DNA from 3 places in the Parashewanella sp. 2304DJ23-3 genome. Region 2 is predicted to be linked to each of the others. Evidence: predicted binding sites of a transcription regulator. Region 2 holds the regulator's gene; each other region holds the start of a gene.
The links. The regulator NrdR, encoded in region 2, represses ribonucleotide reductase genes. The targets are predictions, from matches to a motif close to AAACACNANATNTNGTGTTT.
Positions count from the first base shown of each region.

Region 1: a site for NrdR is predicted at 2,220-2,239, ahead of nrdD (anaerobic ribonucleoside-triphosphate reductase). Genes of this name have one in related genera too.
Region 3: a site for NrdR is predicted at 1,703-1,722, ahead of nrdA (class 1a ribonucleoside-diphosphate reductase subunit alpha). Genes of this name have one in related genera too.

Region 1 covers NZ_JBWQOH010000008.1:92,071-95,324, forward strand. Annotated here, with positions in the region: gene nrdG (anaerobic ribonucleoside-triphosphate reductase-activating protein) at 1-63, opposite strand, end outside; gene nrdD (anaerobic ribonucleoside-triphosphate reductase) at 60-2,177, opposite strand; gene AC1EU2_RS14460 (hypothetical protein) at 2,392-3,254, shown strand, end outside.
Region 2 covers NZ_JBWQOH010000002.1:234,124-237,377, reverse strand. Annotated here, with positions in the region: gene ettA (energy-dependent translational throttle protein EttA) at 1-178, opposite strand, end outside; gene glyA (serine hydroxymethyltransferase) at 409-1,662, shown strand; gene nrdR (transcriptional regulator NrdR) at 1,740-2,189, shown strand; gene ribD (bifunctional diaminohydroxyphosphoribosylaminopyrimidine deaminase/5-amino-6-(5-phosphoribosylamino)uracil reductase RibD) at 2,215-3,254, shown strand, end outside.
Region 3 covers NZ_JBWQOH010000003.1:206,552-209,805, forward strand. Annotated here, with positions in the region: gene ubiG (bifunctional 2-polyprenyl-6-hydroxyphenol methylase/3-demethylubiquinol 3-O-methyltransferase UbiG) at 117-827, shown strand; gene AC1EU2_RS08945 (HAD family hydrolase) at 824-1,489, shown strand; gene nrdA (class 1a ribonucleoside-diphosphate reductase subunit alpha) at 1,872-3,254, shown strand, end outside.

The DNA.
Region 1 (3,254 bases), on a different contig from region 2:
CAGAGTAGCTCTTGTCCCTGGTCCATTAATCACATCTACAGGATAGTAGGCGTTATAATTCATAGATGTTTGACTCTTCGCTTAACTTCTTCTTGTTTACCAAAATTAAACGGTCTTGCATCTGGACTGCCCAAATAACCACACACTCTTCGGGTTACCGATACTCTGCTCGGATCATGATTTCCACATTTAGGGCAAGTAAAGCCTTTACTGGTACATTCAAATTCACCTAAAAAGCCACATTCATAGCACTCGTCGATGGGAGTGTTCGTCCCATAATAAGGGACTCGGTTATAGCTGTAATCCCAAACATTCTCTAACGCTTCAATGTTATGCTGCATATTTGGGTATTCGCCATAGCAAATAAAACCACCATTTGCGATGAGAGGGTAAGGCTGTTCAAAATCAATTTTATCGTATGGGTTTACTTTCTTTTCAACATCTAAATGAAAACTGTTGGTGTAATACCCTTTATCGGTCACACCTTTTACAATACCAAATTCTTTTACATCAATATGATGAAAACGACTGCAAAGGTTTTCACTCGGCGTACTGTATAAGCTAAAGCCATAACCTGTTTCTTGCTTCCATTGATCAACAGCAGTTTTTAAATATTCAACAATGGCGATGGCTTTTTCACGTAACATTTCACTGTCATAAATATGCTCATCAGTGCCATACAGTGCATTGATGGCTTCATGTAAACCGATATAACCTAGTGAAATGGATGCTCGCCCGTTTTTGAAGATCTCAGTAATATCATCATCTGCATGAAGCCTAACGCCACATGCCCCTTCCATATATAAAATCGGAGCAACTTTGGCTTTAACACCTTTTAATCGGTCAATTCGAGTATCTAATGCTAATCGGGCCACATTTAAGCGCTCATCCAATAAACGATAAAACTCAGCTTCATTATTACCAGATTCTAAGGCAACCCGAGGTAAATTTAAGCTCACAACACCTAGATTATTTCGCCCCTCATGTTGCAGTTGACCATCTTGCTCATAAGCACTTAAGAAGCTACGGCACCCCATTGGCGTCTTGAAAGAGCCTGTAACTTCAACAACTTTGTCGTAGTTAAGAATATCTGGGTACATGCGCTGACTAGCACATTTCAATGCCATTTTCTTAATGTCATAGTTGATATCTGTCGGCTTGTGATTAACACCGTCACGAATCGCAAATACTAACTTAGGGAATACCGCTGTTTTTCGGTTCTTACCTAAACCAGCAATCCTTACCTTCATGATTGATTGCTGAATTAATCGTGATTCCCAACTGGTACCAAGGCCAAAACCAAAGGTGACAAATGGCGTTTGCCCATTAGCGGTATGCAATGTATTTACTTCGTATTCAAGCGACTGAAATGCATCGTGACATTCTTTTTCTGTTTGTGCTTTTGCATAAGCTTCAACATCAGCGATACTCCAATCTCCTGCTATATCTAAGTGCTTCTCATAACTCTTAGTTACAAACTGAGCTAGTACTTCATCGATTCGATTAATCGTAGTACCACCATATATATGACTGGCTACCTGAGCAATAATTTGAGCAGTTACAGCGGTTGCGGTTGAAATTGACTTCGGCGTTTCAATTTCTGCATTACCCATTTTAAAACCATGAGTCATCATGCCTTCCAGATCAATCAACATACAGTTAAACATTGGAAAAAACGGTGCATAATCTAAATCATGATAATGTAACTCACCTGCTTCGTGCGCTTTCACCACAGATTTAGGCAGCATATGCGTTTTAGCATAATGTTTAGCCACAATACCTGCTAACAAATCACGCTGTGTTGGAATAACTTTGGCATCTTTATTAGCGTTTTCATTTAGTAAAGCAGCATTACTTTGTTCTATGAGTCCACGGATTTCTATATTCAAGCTGCTACTCGTTTCTCGAGCAACATCTCTGTCATGTCTATATTCAATATAATGACGAGCAACAGATTTGTAATTTCCCGCCATCAATTCATTTTCTACAAGATCTTGCAACTGTTGAATTTCGATTTCGTGCTGCTGCGCAACCTTTTGAGTTACCGCATTTGCAACGGTTTGCGCATATTCGCTATCATTCACATCTGCAGCTAGAGCTGCTGCTTCGACAGCTAAGAAAATCCGTTTTGCATCAAATTCCGTTTTGATACCATCCCTCTTAATAACTACTGGCATGCCATTCTCCAATTAACAACACTTGTGACAATGAATTGTTCAAACCACAACATATAGTGGCTAAGTTAATCTTATTATACTATCTGTAGGAATTTAGGCAGGCAGTGACTTCAATAATCATGATCAAGATCATGATAAAAAAATCTTTTCTTTTATTAAATTTGATTGCTTTTTTATATCTATAATTAAATTAAATAGGTATGGAGAAAACCCATTGAACAAAATTCCGAAAAGTTATCTACCATCAGCTTACTCAACTGATAGTAACAATTCATCAGTGGATAGCATCGATACGAGTAAACTTAAATCACAGCTCGATTGTATTGATCCTGAAATAGTCGAGTTAACATGGGAATTTTTATCTATCCATTTTCAACTCGAAAACATCGAAAAAGCAAAAGAGGTTTATTTAGCACTATGCAGTTATTTAACTGAAGATCGAAAAAAAGAATCATTATTCTTACAACTAAAAGAATTAGCATTACCAGCAAGCCAACCCCAATTCATCAGCTATTCTTCACTCAAAGGTAATTGTGAAGAAATAGTAATGATGGCTCCTCATTGTTCCCTTAAGTCATTTGTCATATCACCTTCTCTAACTGAATTAGATGCTCAATTGAATCTCCAAATAAAAGTTGCCACAGATACAAAAGATAAATTTGAGAAAGATTTGTATAGAGATAGTTTTAGCGACAGCTATACATTTAACGGAGAAAAAGTCACTCTTGAAAATTTCACAAAATTTAAAGTTGCTTGTGGGAATAACTTAAAAGCTATAATGGCACTTGCCAAACAAGGAGTCGATGCAGATGTCTATGAAGTTATCAAAGGCTTACCATCAGGTGCGCCCAAACCTCTTGCTTTGTCACAAGTTGAGAGAAGCTATTCTGTTTTACTCGAAGATAATGAGTTAACTCTTACCTTCAAAATGTATACCGATATTGCCTTCAATCAGGAAAAAACTCTGCTAAGTAGTGTCATGGCCTATGAATCAGAAGGCTTGGCAAAGTCAGTAGATATTATTGTCTCAGTACAAATACTTGAAGGCATAGCAAAAACTACTGAAGCTAGAGTTAA
Region 2 (3,254 bases):
CAATCTCAGTATCAAGTCCGGCCATAATTTTAAGCAGGGTGGACTTACCAGAACCGTTTAAACCAAGTACACCAATCTTGGCGCCAGGAAAAAAGCTTAAAGAAATGTCTTTAAGGATTTGCTTTTTTGGAGGGACAACTTTGCCCACTCTCAGCATGCTATATACAAATTGAGCCATAAGTAATCAATCTTGTGGTTAAGTTCTTGACGCAGATTGTACTTTAAGGGCGAAAGAACAAAAAGATTTATCCTGTAAAATTTTATGCTTAGATGCTTGGGTTGTAACCTATAACCAAGTAGAATACGTCCAGCTAAAAATACAAAGCCCTTAACCCTAATAAACTGTTCATTGATCCCATCACTGAACAGACATGTATTGATAAAAATATCGGTTTACCGGAGTAAGCAATGCTAAAAAAAGATATGAATATCGCTGATTTTGATCCAGAACTATTTGGCGCAATGGAAAAAGAATGTGTTCGTCAAGAAGAGCACATTGAATTAATTGCTTCGGAAAACTACACCAGCCCACGTGTAATGGAAGCGCAAGGTTCGATGCTTACCAATAAATACGCAGAAGGTTATCCAGCTAAACGCTACTATGGTGGTTGTGAGTATGTAGATGTTGTTGAAACTTTAGCGATTGACCGTTTAAAAGAACTATTTGGTGCAACTTACGCTAACGTGCAGCCTCATTCTGGTTCTCAGGCAAACTCTGCGGTTTACATGGCATTGCTACAACCGGGTGACAAAGTGTTAGGTATGAACCTAGCACACGGTGGTCACTTAACTCATGGTTCCCCAGTAAACTTCTCTGGCAAGTTATATGACATCGTGCCTTACGGTATCGATGAGTCTGGTCAAATTGATTATGCTGAGCTTGAACAGCTTGCATTAGAGCATAAACCAAAAATGATCATCGGTGGATTTTCTGCATTCTCAGGCGTTGTAGATTGGGCTAAAATGCGTGAAATCGCAGATAAAATTGGCGCATACTTCTTTGTTGATATGGCGCACGTTGCTGGTCTGATTGCAGCAGGTGTTTATCCAAACCCTGTTCCACATGCACACGTTGTAACTTCAACTACGCACAAAACGTTAGCTGGCCCTCGTGGTGGTATTATCATCTCAGCTGCTGATGATGAAGCTTTATATAAAAAGCTTAATTCTGCAGTATTCCCAGGTGGCCAAGGCGGTCCTTTAATGCACGTTATTGCGGGTAAAGCCGTAGCATTTAAAGAAGCGCTATCTCCTGAGTTTAAAGCTTACCAAACCCAAGTGTTAGTAAATGCTAAAGCTATGGTTGAAGTATTCCAAGAACGCGGTTACAAAATCGTTTCTGGTGGTACTGAAAACCACCTAATGCTGGTTGACCTTATCGACAAGGGCATTACAGGTAAAGAAGCAGATGCTGCATTAGGTCATGCAAACATTACCGTTAATAAAAACTCAGTACCTGATGACCCACGTTCACCATTTGTAACGTCTGGTATTCGTATTGGTACGCCTGCGATTACTCGTCGTGGCTTTAAAGAAGCTGAAGCAAAGCAATTGACTCAGTGGGTTTGTGACGTATTGGATGACGTAAACAACCAAGATACGATTCAAACTGTTAAGTCACAAGTGCTCGAACTTTGTTCACGCTTCCCGGTTTATGCTTAATTCAGTGGGATTTAGGCTAAATCTAAGTTAAAATTTAATGGCTGCATTTGCAGCCATTTTTTTAGCAGGAGACGCTAATGCATTGTCCATTTTGCAATACGACCGATACAAAAGTCATTGATTCGAGGCTGGTTGCAGACGGTCATCAAGTTCGCCGACGTCGTGAATGCCTCCAGTGCCATGAACGTTTTACCACTTTTGAAGGCGCAGAGTTAGTCATGCCGAGAGTGATAAAAAGTGATGGTTCTAGACAGCCCTTCGACGAAGATAAATTACGCCGTGGCATATCAAAAGCAGTAGAAAAACGCCCGGTTTCAATGGATCAAATTGAACAGGCTCTTACCAAGATCAAATCTACTTTACGTGCAACGGGTGAACGTGAAATTGGTTCTGAAATGATTGGCAATTTGATGATGGATCAACTGATCGAATTAGATAAAGTTGCTTACATTCGTTTTGCTTCGGTTTATCGCGCTTTTGAAGATGTTTCTGAGTTTGGTGACGCTATTGCGAAGCTAGAAAAGTAATTCTCTTTTAGTTAACGGAAATTTTATGTGGTCAACCTTTGATAGACAAATGATGACCCGAGCAATTCAACTTGCTCGCCAAGGCCAATATACCACCCGGCCAAATCCTAATGTGGGTTGTGTGTTCACAAAAGGTGAGCAGGTTCTTGGTGAAGGGTTTCATCAAAGAACAGGGCAACCTCATGCAGAAGTTAACGCTCTAATTGATGCAGACTATCGAGTTGAGGGTGCTACCGCTTACGTTACCCTTGAACCATGCAGTCACTTTGGTTTAACGCCTCCTTGCGCTCAAGCACTCATCGATAATAACGTTTCCCGTGTTGTTGTTGCATGTTTAGACTCAAACCCACAAGTATCTGGCCGTGGCATCTCAATGCTTGAACAAGCCAATATTCAAGTAGATGTCGGTTTATATGAACAAGAAGCAGCAAATCTAAACCTTGGGTTTTTAAAGAAAATGGCGACTGGAACACCATGGGTTACTGTTAAAGTTGCTGCTAGCCTTGATGGTAAGACAGCGTTAGCGAATGGTGTTTCAAAGTGGATCACTGGAGCTGAAGCTCGCCGTGATGTTCAGCGTTTGCGTCTTAAACATTGTGCTGTTGTTACAGGTATTAATACTGTATTGGCTGATGATTGCAGCCTAAATGTTAGGAAGTCGGAGTTAGGCTCAATTGCAGAACGTCTTGATGAAGTGCTACAACCTTTGAGAGTCGTTTTAGATTCGAATTGTCGCATGCCTATCGACAGTAAAATGCTCCAAATTGAGTCGCCAGTACTTTTGGTTTCAGCTCAGCCTTATCCTGATGCTTTCACGAAAAAATTACCAAATTATGTGACGACGTTGACACTCAGTACGGTAAATACACGTATTGATTTAAACGCATTACTCGGCTATCTAGGTAACGACTGTAATTCAGTCCTAATTGAAGCCGGTTCAACGCTTGCTGGTAGCTTCATTGAACTCGGTTTGGCTGATGAACTGATGCTATATCAGGCCCCGAAAATCTTGGGTAGTCGAGGTCGTAATATGCTGGAGTTGCCAGATTATAGTGCAATAACAGA
Region 3 (3,254 bases), on a different contig from region 2:
TCTTTGAACGACTGCTTATATTTCGCACTATTAAGTCACGAGTTACTTTCAATAAATTCCATATATAGGTATATAATGTGTCTTTCTATTTAGCATCGCTTAAAACAGGCTTGAACATGCAAAACAATCAAAATGTAGATCAGGAAGAAATCGCCAAGTTCGAAAGTATGGCGGCAACATGGTGGGATCCAAACGGTGAGTTCAAGCCACTGCATTTATTAAACCCACTTCGTCTGAATTATATCGACGAAAAAGCTCAAGGTATTTTCGGTAAGCACGTGCTTGATGTCGGTTGTGGTGGCGGTATTCTTTCAGAATCAATGGCAAAAATTGGTGCAAAAGTTCAAGGTCTTGATATGGGTACTGAACCATTAGAGGTTGCCCGTCTCCACGCACTTGAAAGCCAAGTAGATATTGATTATTTACAAATCACCGCAGAAGAGCATCGTGAAAACCATCGTGAACATTATGATGTCATTACTTGCATGGAAATGCTTGAGCATGTTCCAGATCCACTCTCCGTTATTCAGGCGTGTTGCGATATGGTAAAGCCTGGTGGTTTCGTATTTTTCTCGACCATAAATCGTAATATAAAATCTTACATTCAAGCAATTGTTGGTGCTGAATACGTATTAAAAATGCTTCCTGTTGGCACTCATGATCATTCAAAGTTCATTAAACCTTCAGAGTTAATCAAATTAGCAGAACACACAGAGTTAAGCTGTTTTGATGCCCTAGGTGTTAAATACAACCCTATCACTGAAATCTTCAGCTATACCAATAGCCTAGACGTTAACTACATGATTGCTTGTCAAAAAGCCATATGAATACCAACACTAAAATAACCGGAGTATTGTTTGACTTAGACGGTACTCTCGTTGATACCGCACTTGATTTAGTTCATGCGTTAAACCTGAGCCTACAGGATCATGGCTTTTCTCATTGTGATGAGAGTAAGGTAAGGCTTGCAGCTTCTCATGGCAGTCTAGTCATGGTACAAACAGCTTTACCCGACCAAACTGAAGATGTTCATTCTGGTGTTCGTTTAAGCATGCTCAGTCATTATCAACAGGTTAATGGTGATAAGGGCAAACTATTCAAAAATTTGGATAAGTTTTTAGATTTTCTCTCATCTATTCATATCCCTTTTGGAATTGTAACGAACAAGCCCGCAAGATTTACCCGCCCGCTTACTAACAAGCTCAATTTGACTGATAAACTGAAATGTATTGTATCTGGTGACAGTACAAAAGTTCAGAAGCCTGAGCTTGCCCCTATGCTTTTAGCTGCACAACAACTTGAATGTAAACCCGAAAATATTTTATACCTCGGTGATGCTCAAAGAGACATTGATGCGGCGAATAATTCGGGTATGATCTCAGTGCTTGTTGAATGGGGATATATCGGCGAAAAAGACAACCCTGAAGGTTGGAATGCCGATCTTTCAATCAAAGATCCTCTTGATCTTTTACCATTGTTTAAAAACTAAAACTTTGTGTTTAACAAATATTTAACTTATTAAAAAATCAATTTTTTTAGCATAAATTATCAACGATAGTATTGCAGCGTTTTACAGGAAAAAGGTCTGGGGTTAGCCGTCACTAACTGTAAGAATTACACTCAAGTTATCCACAAGATAACCCCAACATATACTACTTGCAAAATGAGTCAAACCTCACTATCTTGTATCTAAAGAAAACATAAACACTATATCTTGTGTAGTAGACTTAATCGAGCACCTAGAGTTGTGGTTGTAAAAAACGCCAAATCCCGCATATTGCCTTGACTCGCCGATGGTATTGCAGCTTGAAAGATTTACATGGGCACCCAGCATTTTTGCTGATAGATATATGAACCAAGGCACATCTTAAATGAACAGCAATTTAACAGTAACTAAACGAAGTGGTGAGAGAGAAAGGATCGATCTCGATAAGATCCACCGCGTAATTACGTGGGCAGCCGAAGGGTTGAACAATGTATCAGTTTCTGAAGTAGAACTTCGTTCTCATCTCCAGTTTTTTGATGGTATTCCTACAGAAGCAATTCATGAAACTATCATCAAGGCAGCAGCAGATTTAATTTCTCCGCAAACGCCTGATTACCAATTTTTAGCTGCTCGTTTAGCAATTTTCCATTTGCGTAAAAAAGCATTTGGTCAATTTGAGCCACCAAAACTATATGACCAAATTACTCGCCTAGTAGACTTAGGTAAGTACGATAAACACATCTTAGAAGACTATACTCGTGAAGAGATAGATGAGATGGACAGCTATATCGACCATTGGCGTGATATGAACTTCTCTTATGCAGCAGTTAAGCAGTTAGAAGGTAAGTATTTAGTTCAAAACCGTGTATCAAACGAAATTTACGAGAGTGCTCAATTCCTATACATACTTGTAGCGGCTTGCCTATTCTCACGCTATCCAAAAGATACTCGTCTTGATTTCATCAAGCGTTTCTATGATGCGGCATCGCAATTTAAAATTTCATTACCTACACCAATCATGGCCGGTGTACGTACGCCTACTCGTCAATTCAGTTCATGTGTACTAATCGAATGTGATGATAGCCTAGACTCAATCAATGCGACTTCGTCTGCAATCGTAAAATACGTAAGTCAACGTGCTGGTATTGGCATTAATGCAGGTCGTATTCGTGCGCTTGGTAGTCCAATCCGTGGTGGTGAAGCATTCCATACAGGTTGTATTCCATTCTACAAGCATTTCCAAACTGCTGTTAAGTCTTGTTCTCAAGGTGGGGTTCGTGGTGGTGCAGCTACCCTATTCTACCCAATCTGGCACTTAGAAGTTGAATCATTGCTTGTTCTCAAGAACAACCGTGGTGTTGAAGACAACCGTATTCGTCACCTAGATTACGGTGTTCAAATCAACAAAACCATGTACTCTCGTCTGATTAAAAAGCAAAACATTTCATTGTTTAGCCCTTCTGACGTGCCTGGTCTATACGATGCGTTTTTTGAAGATCAAGATGAGTTTGAACGTCTTTATAATCAGTATGAAGCCGATACAAGCATTCGTCGTCAAACGATCAAGGCATCTGAGCTCTTCTCGCTTCTAATGCAAGAGCGTGCGTCAACAGGCCGTATTTACATCCAAAACGTCGATCACTGTAATACACACAGCCCGTTTGATTCTAAAGTCGCTCCGGTACGTCAATCCAACTTATGTCTTGAGATTGCACTACCAACTAAGCCTTTAAGCAATATTGATGATCCAAATGGTGAAATTGCACTT